DNA from 3 places in the Streptomyces nidicola genome. Region 2 is predicted to be linked to each of the others. Evidence: riboswitches for the same ligand, from Rfam matches in the RefSeq annotation. Region 2 holds a riboswitch; each other region holds the start of a gene.
What was found. Region 2 has a riboswitch for cyclic di-AMP ahead of ACOKM3_RS12790 (M23 family metallopeptidase). Riboswitches for the same ligand answer to the same signal wherever they lie in the genome.

Region 1 (5,206 bases), 1.8 Mb from region 2:
TCTGTCCTCCGACGGGCCGCTCCCGGTGAAACCGAAGGGCAGCGACATCAACACTCCGAAGGAACTTCAGACGTACTGGTTCGGGCAGAAGACCTTCAAGGACGGGCTCGCCCAGGAGACCTGCCGCAACTTCAAGCACGCCAGCTACTCCCTCGCCGCCACCTCCCACATGGCGGAGACCGCCTGGCACCAGGGCGTCGACCTGTACGGGGAGGTGAAGGACCGGCTCGCCGCCGCGCTCGAACTGCACTCCAAGTACCAGCTGGGCACCAAGGCCCCGTCCTGGCTGTGCGGCGGGAAGGTGCAGCGGGACATGGGCCCCGACACGGAGGTGGGCCTTCAGCACCTGAAGGGACGGCTGAAGATGGACCTCCCGCAGACCGAGAAGCTCACCCGCAAGCAGCGACCCGAGGGAACGGACGACCTGTTCGTGGCGTGGGAGACGCTCACACACGCCGCCGCGTGAGCCGTCACGCGAAGCGATTCGCGTTCACTCCCCCTGATGGCGTAGAGTTGTGAACACAACGGCGCGGGGTGGAGCAGCTCGGTAGCTCGCTGGGCTCATAACCCAGAGGTCGCAGGTTCAAATCCTGTCCCCGCTACTGAAGACCGAGGCCGGAATCTCATCGAGATTCCGGCCTCGGTTTTTTTGTGCCGCGATGCCGTCGCGGCGCCCCGTGTCGCCCCTGTGCCGCCGGTGTTGCGCACGTCACTTTCCCCACCCGTACGGCCCACTCCTGCTCGCCCCCGCGTCCCCGTGCAGGAACTCTTGGTGAGACGCCGGAAGCTGGCAGGGAACGGCAGGAGACAAGTGGTGGGGCAGCGAACAGGAGGTACCGGCGGGAGACGGAGGCGGCACGGCTCAGAGAACGTGAGCGTGCGGCTCTTCCTGCGGCTGCTGCCCCTGCTGCTCGTCATCGGCGGCGCGATCTACGAGTACGTCACTCCCAGCGGTTTCCCCGGCGCCCCCTTGTTCAGCGCGGCGCCGCTGGTGGCCGCCCCGTTCTTCTCGCTCCGCGCGACGATGCTGGTCGGCGTCGTGTCGATCGGCGCGATCGTCGCCGTGCACCTGCGTTTCACGGGGCACCTCGACTCGGTGTTCGTCACCGAGATCGCCACCGTGGCCACCGTCTGCCTGCTGGCCTGTCTGCTCAACCGGATCGTCTACCGAAGTTACGAGCAGCTGGCCTCCGCCCGTGAGATCGCGCAGGCCGCGCAGCTGGCGGTGCTGCCCGAACCGGCCCGGCGGCTCGGCGGTTTCGTCATCGCGGCGCGCTACGAGGCGGCGCAGGCCGACGCGTTCATCGGCGGCGATCTGTACGCGGTCCAGGACACCCCGCACGGTATCCGGATCATCGTCGGCGACGTGCGCGGCAAGGGGATGGGCGCGGTCGCCGCGGTCGCCGTCGTCATCGGCGCGTTCCGGGAGGCCGCCGAGCAGGAGGGTTCCCTGGAAGCGGTCGCCCAGCGTCTTGAGCGGGCCCTGGCACGCGAGGGCACCCGGCGCAGCGGCATCGACGACTTCGAGGGCTTCACCACCGCGGTGCTCGCCGAGATCCCGCACGGCGTCGAGCTCGTCCGCGTCCTCAACCGGGGCCACCCCAGCCCCCTGTTACTGCTCGGCGACGGCACCGTACGCGCACTCGATCCGTGCCAGGCGGCGCTGCCGCTCGGCATGAGCGAACTCGGCAGCTGGCCCGACCGGGCCGTCGAGGCGGCGTTCCCGTCCGCGGCCACGCTGTTGCTCTACACCGACGGGCTCTCCGAGGCGCGCGACCCGAGCGGCCGCTTCTACGATCCGGCGGCCCGGCTCTCCGGACGCGTCTTCCCGGGGCCCGAGGAACTCCTCGCGTCCCTCGCCGCGGAGGTGCGCGCGCACACCGGTGACGGGACGAAGGACGACATGGCGCTGCTCGCCGTGCGACGCGGCTGAGTTCCTTGATCGTTATTACCAGAGGTAGTCGAACGGCGTCGCTCCGCATAACAATTGACGCACCATCAGTTGCATGGACGTTTGCGGAGTGCGATCAACTCGCCCGATTCCGCCCACTCCTGTCCCGATAAGTCCTGGCCAGAGTCGTGAACGATCAGTGGGAAGCGCTTGGAATTACTGTCTGCTGTCTATTAACGTTCGATAACGCAGCGCGGTCGTCCCAGCCGTCACAAGAGACGGCTCCGTGCGCACACGCTCAATCCCGCAAGGGAACCGGGGAACCACCAACTTGGGGTGAATCGGACGCTGTTCCTGTCCAAGGAGGCGTCCGTAGGAGACCTTCCTGCTCCGAACCCGTCAGCTAACCCGGTAGGCGAGAAGGAAGGAAAGGAGAGCGCCCCCGTGGCGTCGAACCGGCCTGCCCCCGACTTCTTCTACGGCCCCGAAGACGACTTCGGCGTCGAGCAGGAGACCTGGGAGGAGTGGAACCCCACCGAGGAGTCCGTCGCTCCCGTCCGCGGCAGGCATCGCGTAGCCCGCCGCCGTGGTGGATTCGCTCGCAGCTCCACTGTTCTCGGCGTCGGCGTGGTCGCCGCCGTCGGTGCGGGCGGCATCGCCACCGCACAGGGCGGCAAGCCGCCGGTCCACATCTCCATGCCCGACCTGTCGGCGGTCAAGGACTCGCTGCCCGAGGCCAAGTCGCTGCCGGGCGTGGGCTCGCTGATATCCGACGGCTCGGACTCCGATTCCGACTCCGGCGCCACGGCCTCCCCGCTGAGCGGCGCCGGTATCACCCAGGCCGAGGCCGCCGACGGGCAGACCGGCGCCGGCGAGGCGCTGCGGGCCCGCATCATGCAGCAGGCCGAGACGCAGCAGGACGCGGCCGACGCCACCGCGAAGCAGGCCGCCGAGGAGGCCGCCGCCAAGCAGGCGGCAGCCGAGGCCGCCGCCAAGCAGGACGCGGCCAGGGCCAAGGAACTCGCCGACAAGAAGAAGGCCGAGGCGGAGGCCCGCCGCAAGGCCGAGGAAGAGCGCCTCGCCAAGCTCGCCAAGAGCTTCAAGCTCCCGGTCGCCTCGTACACGCTCTCCGGCACCTTCGGTCAGCCCGGCTCCATGTGGTCCTCCGGCTACCACACGGGCCTCGACTTCGCGGCCTCCACCGGTACGCCGATCCGCGCCGTCCACGGCGGCACGATCACGGAGGCCGGCTGGGCGGGCGCGTACGGCTACCGCACGATCCTCACCCTCGACGACGGCACCGAGCTGTGGTTCTGCCACCAGTCCTCGCTCAACGTCAGCGCGGGCCAGAAGGTCTCGACGGGCGATGTCATCGGCCGCGTGGGCGCCACGGGCAATGTCACCGGGCCGCACCTCCACCTGGAGGTCCACCCCGACGGGCAGTCCACCGGGGTCGACCCGGCGACCTGGCTGCGCGGCAAGGGCCTCACCCCCTGAGCGACTGAACCCCGGCGGTCCTGGCGCACACCCCCCGACGTCAGGGCTGCCGGTTTGCCCATTCTTGGGGCGGTTTCCGGTGCGATCCCGGAATACCGTATTCCGTACGGGTGTTGGGTAGGGGCATGACTTCCTCTCGCTCTCTGCGCAAGCTCGGCACCTCCGACCTCGAGGTCTTCCCGCTGTCCCTCGGGGGCAACGTGTTCGGCTGGACCGCCGACGAAGCCACGTCCTTCGAGGTGCTCGACGCGTACGTCGCCGCGGGCGGCAACTTCATCGACACCGCCGATGTGTACTCGGCGTGGGTGGACGGCAACCGGGGCGGTGAGTCGGAGACCGTCATCGGCAAGTGGCTGGCCTCGCGCGGCCGCCGCGACGACGTCGTCATCGCCACCAAGGGCAGCCAGCACCCCGAGTTCCAGGGCCTGTCCGCCGCCAACATCAAGGCCGCGGCCGACGCCTCCCTGAAGCGCCTGGGCACCGACCACATCGACCTCTACTACACGCACTACGACAAGCCCGAGGTGCCGGTCGAGGAGATCATCGGCGCCCTCGACGAGCTGGTGAAGGCGGGCAAGGTGCGGCACATCGCCGCCTCCAACATCTCCGCCGAGCGCCTCCAGGAATCCCTCGACTTCTCCGACCGCGAGGGCCTCGCCCGCTACGTCGCGCTCCAGCCGCACTACAACCTCGTCTCCCGCGACACGTACGAGGGCGAGCTGCAGGACGTCGCCGCCCGCGCGGGCCTCGGGGCCGTGCCGTACTACGCGCTCGCGTCCGGCTTCCTGACCGGCAAGTACCGGCCGGGACAGCAGGTGGACAGCGCCCGCGCCGCGAAGGCCGGCGCGTACCTGGAGACGGAGCGCGGCCAGAAGGTCCTGACCGCCCTCGACGAGACCGCGCAGGCGCACGACGCCGAGATCGCCACGGTCGCCCTCGCCTGGCTCGCCGCGCAGCCCACGGTGACGGCGCCGATCGCCTCCGCACGCATCGTCGAGCAGCTCCCGGCGCTGCTCGCGGTGGCGGACGTGGAGCTGACGCGGGCGGAGCTCGACCGGCTGACGTCCGCGTCTCAGTAGGCGGCGGCTCAGTAGCGGTACGGGTTGTCGTAGAGGTACGCGGGGCCCTGGGTGTACGCGGGGCCCTGCGCGAGTGGGCCCGCGTACACCGGGGGCAGCCACATCGGCGCTGCGATCTGGGAGCCGTACGCGAGCGCCGGGCGCGCGTAGTCGCGCCGCGCCCACAGCGCTTCAAGGAGGTCCCGCTCCCGTTCGACGAAGTCCGCGCCTGCCTTGCCCCTGCGGCCGCGGTGGCGAAGGAGCGCGAGGGACGTCGCGAAGTCCTCGTACTCGGCGACCGCGGTCGTGGCGGCCCGGCCGCCGTAGTGCGTCGCGAACTCGCGGGCGAGGCGCCGTGCCTTGAGCGAGCCGAGTGCGAACGGCTCGGGCGGGGCGAGCCAGCCCGCGGCGACGTAGGCGGGCAGCTCCTGGCGGATGGTGCGCAGCTCGCGCTGGCGTACGTACACCGAGAGCCAGGTGAGCACGCCGAACACCGGCACCATGAACGCGGCGTACACCGCGAAGAAGCCGTACTCGCCGAACGAGGACGAGCCGTTCCAGAACGCGTGCATGCCCATCGCGGCGAGCAGTCCGGCGAGCGGGAGCAGCATCCGGCGCAGTCGGCCGCGGCCCGGCGCCATGGCGGCCGCGATGCCGAAGCCGATGCCGGTGAGCACGGTGAACAGCGGGTGCGCGAACGGGGACATCACGATGCGCACGAAGAAGGTGGCGGCGGTGACCGAGGTCAGGCCGGCTCCGG
Region 2 (5,206 bases):
GAAGTGCCGGCCTCCCGCCTCTCCAAGGGCCTCGCCCTCCTGGCCGACGCGCTGCGGGCCCCCGCCTTCGACGACAGCGAGATCGAGCGGCTCGTCCGCAACCGCCTGGACGAGATCCCGCACGAGGCCGCCAACCCGGCCCGGCGCGCCGCCAAGGAGCTCTCCAAGCAGCTCTTCCCTGCCGACGCGCGTATGTCGCGCCCGCGCCAGGGCACCGAGGAGACCGTCTCGGCCATCGACGCGGCGGCCGTGCGCGCCTTCTACGACCGGCACGTACGCCCCGCCACCGCCACGGCCGTCGTCGTGGGTGACCTGAGGGGCATCGACCTGGACGCCCTCCTCGCCGACACGCTCGGCGCCTGGACCGGCGACACCGCCGAGCCGCGCCCCGTGCCGCCGGTCGTCGCCGACGACACCGGCCGCGTGATCATCGTGGACCGTCCCGGTGCCGTGCAGACGCAGTTGCTCATGGGCCGGGTCGGACCGGACAAGCACGACCGTGTGTGGGCCGCGCAGATCCTCGGCACGTACTGCCTGGGCGGCACCCTCACGTCGCGCCTGGACCGCGTCCTGCGCGAGGAGAAGGGCTACACCTACGGAGTGCGCTCCTTCGCCCAGGTGCTGCGCTCCGCGCCCGACGGCAGCGGCGCCGCGATGCTCGCCATCAGCGGCTCGGTGGACACTCCGAACACCGGGCCCGCGCTCGACGACCTGTGGAAGGTCCTGCGCACGCTGGCGGCCGAGGGGCTCACGGATGCCGAACGGGACACCGCCGTACAGAACTTGGTGGGCGTGGCCCCGCTGAAGTTCGAGACCGCGGCGGCTGTCGCGAGCACCCTCGCCGACCAGGTCGAGCAGCACCTGCCGGACGACTTCCAGGCGCAAGTGTACCGGCAACTGGCCGCCACGGGCACCGTGGAGGCCACGGCCGCCGTCGTGAGCGCGTTCCCGGCGGGCCGCCTGGTGACGATCCTGGTGGGTGACGCCGCGCAGATCGAGGAGCCGGTCAAGGCGCTCGGCATCGGCGAGGTCACGGTGGTCGAGAGCTGAGCTCGTCTCCCGCGGCACACCACGAAGCCCCGGCGCCGGCATCGGCGGCCGGGGCTTCGTGGCGTCCGTCACGGTCGTCTTCAATCACCACACGCTCGCAAATGTCCGAATTGATGTGGTGGTTGCCTGTCTGCCCTGTGGCGTGCACTACAAAAGCCGGGTTCTGTTTGTCGATCCAAAGACGCCCCGCTTAGCGTTCCCTCCGGCTGTCCGCCAGACGTACGTCGCGCCCGCGACACCGGACAGTCATCGCCGAGTCCCCATGGTGCGAGCCAGGGGAGCCGGGGACCCACCGAAGTCCCTGGGGTGAATCGGGCGCTCTTCCCGTAAGGGGAGGGGGCCTGTAGGAGACCTTCCTGCTCCGAACCCGTCAGCTAACCCGGTAGGCGAGAAGGAAGGAAAGGACCAGCCACTTCATGGCGTTCACCCGTGCCACCGGGAAGCACCGCCGTCCCAGCCGCCTGACGCGTACCACCGCTCAGGTCGCCGGCGTCGCCGCGATCACCACGACGGGCGTGGTGGGCGGCCTCGCCGCCCCCGCACTCGCCGCCGACACCGCGGTAGCCCCGCACGACGGCCTCACGCAGGCCGTGGCCATCGGCGACTCCCTGGCCGAGCAGATCGACGCGCAGGCCACCGCGCAGCAGAAGGCCGCCGCCAAGGCGAAGGCCGAGGCCGAGGCCAAGAAGAAGGCCGCGGAGGCCAAGCGCAAGGCCGAGGCGGAGGCCAAGAAGCGGGCCGCCGAGAAGGCCGAGAAGGAGCGCGAGGCCAAGGAGCGCGCCGCCCGCGAGGCCGAGCGCAAGCGCCTGAACAGCTTCGTGTCGCCGATCTCCGGCTCGTACGTCTCCACGGCCTACCAGGCCGGCAGCGGACTGTGGTCCTCCGGCAGCCACACCGGCATCGACTTCCACGCCTCCAGCGGCACTTCGGTGCACGCGGTCGGCATGGGCACCGTCGTCGAGGCCGGCTGGGGCGGCGCGTACGGCAACAACGTCGTGATCAAGATGAAGGACGGTACGTACACCCAGTACGGTCACATGTCCTCGATCGGCGTCTCCGTCGGCCAGGACGTCACCCCCGGCCAGCAGATCGGCCTCTCCGGAGCCACCGGCAACGTCACGGGCCCGCACCTCCACTTCGAGGCCCGCACCGGCCCCGACTACGGCTCGGACATCGACCCCGTCGCGTACCTGCGCCAGCACGGTGTGAACGTCTGACCCGTCAGCCACACTCCACGAAAGCCCCGGCTCACCGAGCCGGGGCTTTCGCGTGTGCGGGTCTGCACTGTCCAAAAAATATCCCTGGATTCAGTTCCCTCGTCGGAAATTCAAGCCCGGTGGAATAGAGTCACCGGGTAAACGTTCCGGCCACGTGTCATTCGCGCTTGACCGGGCGTCAATCGGCCGCGTATCGCGGGCATTGAGGCGGAGGTCGAGTCATGCGCATTCCCGCGCAGTCGGTATGCACAGCGATCCGTGACGACATCGTCGCCGGCGTCTACGAGCGCGGCGGCAGGCTCACCGAGGAACTGCTCGCGCGTCGCTACGGGGTCTCGCGCGTGCCCGTCCGTGAGGCGCTGCGCACCCTGGAGGCGGAGGGGTTCGTCGTCACGCGCAGGCACGCGGGCGCGTGCGTGGCCGAACCCACCGAGCGGGAGGCGGCCGACCTCCTGGAGATCCGCATGCTGCTCGAACCCATGGGCGCCGCCCGCGCCGCGCAGCGCCGCACCGAGGCCCACCTCAAGGTGCTGCGTGGCCTGGTCAGGCTGGGTCAGGAGCGCTCCCGACGGGGCCAGAGCGAGGATCTGCGCTCCCTCGGCAGCTGGTTCCACGAGACGCTCGCGCAGGCCTCCGGCAGTCCCGGCCTGATCACCCTGCTCACCCAGCTCCGCCACAAGATCGCCTGGATGTACGCCGTGGAGAGCCCGGCCCGGCCGGCCGAGTCCTGGGCCGAGCACGGCGCCATCGTCGACGCCGTGGCGCGCGGCGACGCGGAGCGTGCCCGCGCCCTGGCCACCCTGCACGCGGAGCGTGCGACGGCCGCCCACAGGCTGCGCGTCCCCCGCGCGGGCGAGCATGTGAGGACTTCGCAACATGCAGTCAACACGGTGGGGCGCCAGGTTTAACAACAGCGCCGTATACAAAGAAGTGCACTATTCGGTGAATGGGTTGAACGGGGTGCGGATGAATTTCCGCTGCCTATTTCCCGCCGCCCAATTCGCGCCGCAATAGCGAACGGGCGTGCCGCAATTGTGAACGAACGTGCCACAATAGCGAACGAAAAAGCCGCGCGTCCCGAAGGGGAACGCGCGGCTCAGCCGTACTGCTTTTGTCTTTGTGTCAGACGGTCTCGGGAAGCTCCTCGAGCCCCTCGGCGACCAGCTTCGCCAGACGGTCGAGCGCGGCGTCCGCACCCTCGGCGTCGGAAGCCAGCACGATCTCCTCGCCGCCCTGCGCGCCCAGGCCGAGCACGGCCAGCATGGAGGCGGCGTTGACGGGGTTGCCGTCGGCCTTGGCGATCGTCACGGGAACGCCGGCGGCCGTGGCAGCGCGGACGAAGATGGAAGCGGGGCGGGCGTGGAGGCCCTCGGCCCAGCCGACGTTGACGCGGCGCTCAGCCATGTGATGCTGCCCTTCAGGTGTCTCACGGTTGTCTAGACCAGTGTTCCATATCGGGAGGCGTGCGTGACGCGGACCCAGGTCCTCACCGGCACGGCCCTTCGGTCCTCCATAGGGTGCCCTCCGTACGCACGGGCCGCGACCCGTACGACCGACCGTCATCTGTCGGTGCCCGGCCCTACCCTTGCGGCATGGAGACCCCGTCGGACCGCCATGCGTACCCCGCCCACTGGGAGGCCGACGTGGTGCTGCGCGACGGCGGCACCGCGCGGATCAGGCCCATCACGACCGCGGACGCCGAGCATCTGACCAGCTTCTACGAGCAGGTCTCGGACGAGTCGAAGTACTACCGCTTCTTCGCGCCCTACCCCCGCCTGTCCGCCAAGGACGTGCACCGCTTCACCCATCACGACTACGTGGACAGGGTCGGTCTCGCGGTCACGGTGGGCGGCGAGTTCATCGCCACGGTGCGCTACGACCGGATCAACGAGCAGGGCATGTCGGCTACCGCGCCCGCCGACGAGGCGGAGGTCGCCTTCCTCGTGCAGGACGCCCACCAGGGCCGGGGCGTCGCCTCCGCCCTCCTGGAGCACATCGCGGCCGTCGCCCGCGAGCGGGGCATCCGCCGGTTCGCCGCCGAGGTGCTGCCCGCCAACAGCAAGATGATCAAGGTGTTCCGGGACGCCGGATACACGCAGAAGCGCAGCTTCGAGGACGGCGTGGTCCGCCTGGAGTTCGACATCGAGCCCACGGAGGCCTCGCTCGCGGTGCAGCACGCGCGCGAGCAGCGCGCCGAGGCCCGCTCGGTGCAGCGCCTGCTCGCTCCCGGCTCCGTCGCCGTGATCGGCGTGGGACGCGCGGCCGGAGGAGTGGGCCGCAGCGTTCTCGACAACCTGAAGGACGCGGGCTTCACCGGCCGCCTGTACGCGGTGAACCAGGCGTTCGGGGATGACGTCACCGAGATCGACGGCGTGCCCGCGCACCGCTCCGTACGCGACATCGACCCGGCGGAGACGGTCGACCTGGCCGTCGTGGCCGTGCCCGCCCCGGACGTCCCCGAGGTCGTCGCCGAGTGCGGCGAGCGCGGCGTGCAGGGCCTCGTCGTGGTCTCCGCCGGCTACGCGGAGAGCGGCGACGAGGGCCGCGAGCGCCAGCGTGCCCTGGTCCGCCAGGCCCGCAGCTACGGAATGCGCATCATCGGGCCGAACGCCTTCGGGGTCGTCAACACGTCACCGGAAGTACGGCTCAACGCCTCGCTCGCCCCCGAGATGCCGCGCCCCGGGCGCATCGGCCTGTTCGCCCAGTCCGGCGCCATCGGCATCGCGCTCCTGTCCCGCCTGCACCGCAGGGGCGGGGGAGTCACCGGGGCCAGCGGCGTCTCCACGTTCGTCTCCGCGGGCAACCGCGCGGACGTGTCCGGGAACGACGTCCTTCAGTACTGGTACGACGACGCGGACACCGACGTCGCCCTCATGTACCTCGAATCGATCGGCAACCCCCGCAAGTTCACCCGCCTCGCCCGCCGCACCGCCGCCGCC
Region 3 (5,206 bases), 2.6 Mb from region 2:
CTTGAACGCCTGGATGTCGGCGTCCGTGGGCGCGGTGGGCTCGGTCTGCGGCGGGGGCGTTTCCATCGCTCGGGTGTTCCTTCAGTGATCGTCAGTTGTCGGCGGTGAACGTCAATTGTCCGCCTGGTCGGCCTTGTCGACGCCGTCCCAGACGTTGGAGTACCAGGGGCGGTCCTCCGCGCCCTGCTCGGCGCGCTCGGCTGCGGCGGTGCGCTCGTTCGGCACCACGTAGCCGGTCTCGCCCGGCATCACCATGTGCAGGCGCTCGCGGATCCGCTGCTCGGCGAACGCGTCGTCCTGCCAGCGGGCCTTCTGGTCGCGCAGCTTGTCGACCCGCGCCTTGGCCTCCTGCTGCTGGCGCTGCAGGTCCTCGATCTCGCCGCGCTGCGACACGTACTGCCTTATCGGGTACGCGAGCGCTACCACGAGGGTGCACAGGACGAGGGCGAGCAGGGCCGCGCGGCCGGTGAGCCGGGAGCGGCGGGCCTGCCGCTTGCTCTGCGAGCGGTAGACGCGCTCGGCGGTCTGCTCACCCAGGACGCGCAGGCGGGTGGCCGTCGAGAAGCGATCTCTGGAGTCCCTGTTCCGGACCTTTCCGGGCATCGCCTGCTCCCGCCTCCCCGCTCACGTACGTACGTCCCCGCACACGGTACGGGACCGAGTGCGGGGACGTACGTAACTGCTACCTCAGTGAGGCTCAGCCCTTGAAGCGCGGGAACGCCGAACGGCCGGCGTAGACCGCCGCGTCGTCCAGGATCTCCTCGATGCGCAGGAGCTGGTTGTACTTGGCGACGCGCTCGGAGCGGGCCGGGGCGCCGGTCTTGATCTGGCCGCAGTTCGTGGCGACGGCCAGGTCGGCGATCGTGACGTCCTCGGTCTCGCCGGAGCGGTGGGACATCATGCACTTGAACCCGTTGCGCTGCGCGAGCTCGACGGCGTCCAGGGTCTCGGTCAGCGAACCGATCTGGTTCACCTTCACGAGCAGGGCGTTCGCCGAGTTCTCCTCGATGCCGCGGGCGAGGCGCTCCGGGTTGGTGACGAAGAGGTCGTCGCCGACGAGCTGGACCTTGTCACCGATGCGCTCGGTGATGGTGTTCCAGCCGGCCCAGTCGTCCTCGTACAGCGGGTCCTCGATGGAGACGAGCGGGTACGCGGAGACGAGCTCCTCGTAGTACTCCGTCATCTCGGCGGCGGAGCGCTCCTTGCCCTCGAACTGGTACTTGCCGTCCTTGTAGAACTCGGAGGCGGCGACGTCGAGCGCGAGGGCGATCTGCTGGCCGGGAACGTAACCGGCTTCCTTGATGGCCTCGAGGATCAGGTCCAGGGCCTCGCGGTTCGAGCCCAGGTTCGGGGCGAAGCCGCCCTCGTCGCCGAGGCCGGTGGCCAGGCCCTTGCTCTTCAGGACCTTCTTCAGCGTGTGGTAGACCTCGGCGCCCCAGCGCAGGGCCTCGGAGAAGGACTCCGCGCCGATCGGGGCGATCATGAACTCCTGGATGTCCACGTTGGAGTCGGCGTGCGACCCACCGTTCAGGATGTTCATCATCGGGACGGGCAGCAGGTGCGCGTTCGGACCACCGAGGTAGCGGAACAGCGGCAGGTCGGAGGCCTCGGAGGCGGCGTGGGCCACGGCGAGCGAGACGCCGAGGATGGCGTTGGCGCCGAGCGAGCCCTTGTTGTCGGTCGCGTCCAGGTCGAACATCGCCTGGTCGATCAGGCGCTGCTCGGTGGCGTCGTAACCGACGAGCTCCGGGCCGATCTGCTCGATGACGGCGAGGACGGCCTTCTCGACGCCCTTGCCCTGGTAACGGTTCGGGTCACCGTCGCGGAGTTCGATGGCCTCGAAGGCACCGGTGGAGGCGCCCGACGGGACGGCGGCACGGCCGGTGCTCCCGTCGTCGAGGCCGACCTCGACCTCGACCGTGGGGTTGCCTCGGGAGTCCAGGATTTCCCGGGCTACGACGACGTCGATGGACGGCACGAGCATCTCCTTCTTGGATGTGACGCAGGCTATGCGGGCGGCTGCTTGGTACGTGGTCCCGCACCCCTGAGCGTAACCGGCTCGCGGGCATCGGCCATCCGAACGCCCGCCTCGTGGACAACGCCGATAGCGAAATGTTCCTTAACTGAACAAAAACAGCGACCTCCGTCCCGGCTGTGCCGGGACGGAGGTCGCCGAAGTGAGCGGCCCGTGGGGACGGGGTGCGGCGGGGCTCGGCGTCCGCCGATGCCGAGCCCGTACCTGATGGCCTGGGAGGGCCTTGGGTGGTCCGGTACGAAACCGTGGTCCGGTACGAAACCGTGGTCCGGTACGGACCGGTGGTCCTGCGCGGACCGGACGCTTTAGCTGAGGTGCAGCTGCTGACCCGGGTAGATCAGGTTGGCGTCCTTGACGATGTCCTTGTTCTTCGAGAACAGCTGCTGCCAGGTCGTGTCGTGCGCCTCGGCGATCTTGCTGAGGGTGTCGCCCGTCTTGACCTTGTACTCGCCGTCGCCCTTCTCGACCTTGTTGCCGGTCGGGGTGGTGACGGTGTCCTGCTTCGGAGCCGCCTGCTGCTTGGGGGCCTCCTGCTTGGGGGCCTCCTGCTTCGGCTGCTGGCGCTGCTCGGAGCGGTCGGCACGCTGCTGGGTGTTCTGCTGCTGCGTGTTCTGCTGCTGCGAGGACGAGTCGTCGGCGCCACCCTCGTTCGGGGTGGAGGACAGGCCCGAGCCGCAGTTCGGCCAGGCACCGTTGCCCTGGGAGGCGAGGACCTTCTCGCCGACGGCTATCTGCTGGGCCTTGGAGGCCTGGTCGGCGGTGGAGGCGTACTGGTCGCCGCCGTAGGCGGACCAGGTGGAGGACGAGAACTGGAGGCCGCCGTAGAAACCGTTGCCGGTGTTGGTGGACCAGTTGCCACCGGACTCGCACTGCGCGACCTGGTCCCACTCGGACGTGGTCGCGGCGGAGGCGGAGGTCGCACCCATCAGCGGCACGGCGACGGCGGCAGCGGCGACACCACCGAGCGTGGCGACGCGGACGGCCTTGGACGGGCGGCGGTGCTTGTTCTTGCCGGAAAACAGCATGGAGATATCTCCTCACCGACGCCTGCGAGGTGAGCTGTCGGGTTCGGGCCAGTGAGTGCCCGGCAGACGCATCCTTGTGCGCTGCTTAACCCCAAGCCCGTCCGGTCTCCCGGAAGGGCGCTTACCTGGGTCCCCCGCTCCTGCCTACGGCGCATAAGCGTCGACTGTTCCCGTACGGACGTTGGCAGGATTCGGCGTGACGTCCATCGGGGCCCGCTGAAGCGAGCGGTCACGAACGTAAGCGGTCGATCCGTCCGATTTCAAAGTCGATCAGGGGCTTTGAGACCCATATCTCACTCGATCAAGATCGGACAAAGCCCCTTCAACCGCCCCGAACTCCCGCTACTTTTTGTCCGATCCGTCCCCAAGGTCCAGGCTCTGACCAGGAAGGATGAGGTCTGGGTCGGTACCGACCGTCTCCTTGTTCCGCTCGTAGAGCGCGTCCCATCCGCCGCGCACGTCCTGGGCCTTCGCGATGTCCCAGAGGTTGTCGCCGGCGTGCACCTTGTACGTGTCGCCGTCGCGCCTTTCGTCGCGCGAGGCGTGACGCCCCTCCCCCGTACGGGAGTCGGAGCCGTCCTCGGCGGCGCGATCGCCGCGATGGCGGCCCGACGTGGCGCTGTCCTGCGCCTCGTCGGAGGGCGAGGCGGACGGCGGGGCCGTCTCGGAGGCGGTGCCGTCAGAAGGCGCGTGGGACTTGTCACTTGAAGGGGCCGAGGAGCCCTCGGCCTTGTTACCGGAGGTATCGCCCGACTCGTCGGCCGACGGGCGGTCCGACGCGGCGGAGTCCTCGGCCCCGTCGTGACCCTTGTCTCCCGAATCCGCCGATTCGGTCGAATCGCTCGCGCCGGTCGAATCCGTCGCGTCCGTGGAGCCCGCCTTGTCGGCGTCCTCGTCGGCGCTGTTGTCGCCGCCGTCGTCCGACTTGCTGTCGGCATCGGTGCCGGACGGCGTGGAGGACTCGGACGGCTGCGGCGACGCGGACACGCCCGGGTCGACGTCCGCCGAGCCGTCGTCCTCGGTGAGGTCGGCGGTGAGCGAGCACATCGGCCAGGCGCTCACGCCCTTGTCGTCAAGAACCTTCTCGGCGACGGCTATCTGCTGCGAGCGGCTGGCCTGGTCGGCACGCGGGGCGTAGTCGAGCCCCCCGTACTCCTCCCATCTCTCCTGCGTGAACTGGAGACCGCCGTAGTAGCCGTTACCGGCGTCCAGGCTCCACTGCCCACCGCTCTCGCACTCGGCGAGCTTGTCCCACGCCTGCGTGGTCGCGGCGCTCGCGCCGCTCGCGGCGAACAGCGGGATCGCGATGGCGCTGCCGGCGACTCCGGCTGCGACGACGAGAGCAGGGGCCTGACGGGGGCGACGGTGACGACCGTTCCCGGAGAGCATGCGTTTGCCTTTCGCGAGACTGATGCTGCTACGCGCGACGGGTGGTGCAAGTGGTGCGGGTTGTGCATGTGTCGCGATGATCCGTGAACGTAGCGGCACTCGAACACCTGTCACAAGTCGATGCAGCGTAGATCACGTGAAAGTCACAGTGTTGACGGCCCGTCAGCTGACCCGTCGGTTCCGGTGGGGATCTGACGCGGGGTGAACTCCACCGGGAGCGTGCGCAGTCCACGCATGATGAGGCCGCCACGCCACCGCAAATCGGTAGGTTCCACCGCAAGTCGCAGGTCCGGGAGGCGGGTCAGGAGGGTGGCGAGGGCGGTCTGTCCCTCCAGGCGGGCGAGCGGGGCGCCGAGGCAGTAGTGGATGCCGTGGCCGTAGCCGAGGTGCTGGTTGTCACGGCGGGAGAGGTCGAGGGTGTCGGGTTCCGTGAAGCGCGCCGGGTCGCGGTCGGCGGCGGCGAGCACGACGAGCACCGGGTCGCCCGCGCCGATCTCCTGACCGCCGATGGTCAGCGGCTCCCTGGCGAAACGCCACGTGGCCATCTCCACCGGCCCGTCGAAGCGCAGCAGTTCCTCGATCCCGGTCGCCAGCAGCCCCGTCTCCCCCGCCGCGATCGACGTCGCGAGGCGCTCGCGCTGGTCGGGGTGCGTGAGCAGGGCGTACGTGCCGTTGCCGATCAAGTTGACCGTAGTTTCAAAACCGGCGAAGAGCAGCACGAAGCACATGGCCGCCACCTCGTTCTCCGTGAGGTGTT

Region 1: another riboswitch for cyclic di-AMP. It lies ahead of ACOKM3_RS20905 (M23 family metallopeptidase); the one in region 2 lies ahead of ACOKM3_RS12790 (M23 family metallopeptidase).
Region 3: another riboswitch for cyclic di-AMP. It lies ahead of ACOKM3_RS24625 (transglycosylase family protein); the one in region 2 lies ahead of ACOKM3_RS12790 (M23 family metallopeptidase).

Annotation. Positions count from the first base shown of each region.
Region 1 covers NZ_JBNBPI010000001.1:4,586,630-4,591,835, reverse strand. Annotated here, with positions in the region: gene ACOKM3_RS20920 (alginate lyase family protein) at 1-466, shown strand, start outside; tRNA gene ACOKM3_RS20915 (tRNA-Met) at 529-602, shown strand; gene ACOKM3_RS20910 (PP2C family protein-serine/threonine phosphatase) at 878-1,933, shown strand; cyclic di-AMP (ydaO/yuaA leader) riboswitch at 2,177-2,324, shown strand; gene ACOKM3_RS20905 (M23 family metallopeptidase) at 2,336-3,388, shown strand; gene ACOKM3_RS20900 (aldo/keto reductase) at 3,514-4,467, shown strand; gene ACOKM3_RS20895 (PrsW family intramembrane metalloprotease) at 4,476-5,206, opposite strand, start outside.
Region 2 covers NZ_JBNBPI010000001.1:2,816,603-2,821,808, reverse strand. Annotated here, with positions in the region: gene ACOKM3_RS12795 (M16 family metallopeptidase) at 1-1,050, shown strand, start outside; cyclic di-AMP (ydaO/yuaA leader) riboswitch at 1,291-1,454, shown strand; gene ACOKM3_RS12790 (M23 family metallopeptidase) at 1,467-2,267, shown strand; gene ACOKM3_RS12785 (GntR family transcriptional regulator) at 2,489-3,175, shown strand; gene ACOKM3_RS12780 (HPr family phosphocarrier protein) at 3,390-3,671, opposite strand; gene ACOKM3_RS12775 (bifunctional acetate--CoA ligase family protein/GNAT family N-acetyltransferase) at 3,860-5,206, shown strand, end outside.
Region 3 covers NZ_JBNBPI010000001.1:5,408,465-5,413,670, reverse strand. Annotated here, with positions in the region: gene ACOKM3_RS24640 (DUF501 domain-containing protein) at 1-66, opposite strand, end outside; gene ACOKM3_RS24635 (FtsB family cell division protein) at 112-603, opposite strand; gene eno (phosphopyruvate hydratase) at 698-1,978, opposite strand; gene ACOKM3_RS24625 (transglycosylase family protein) at 2,341-3,060, opposite strand; cyclic di-AMP (ydaO/yuaA leader) riboswitch at 3,065-3,222, opposite strand; gene ACOKM3_RS24620 (LysM peptidoglycan-binding domain-containing protein) at 3,403-4,449, opposite strand; gene ACOKM3_RS24615 (cytochrome P450 family protein) at 4,593-5,206, opposite strand, start outside.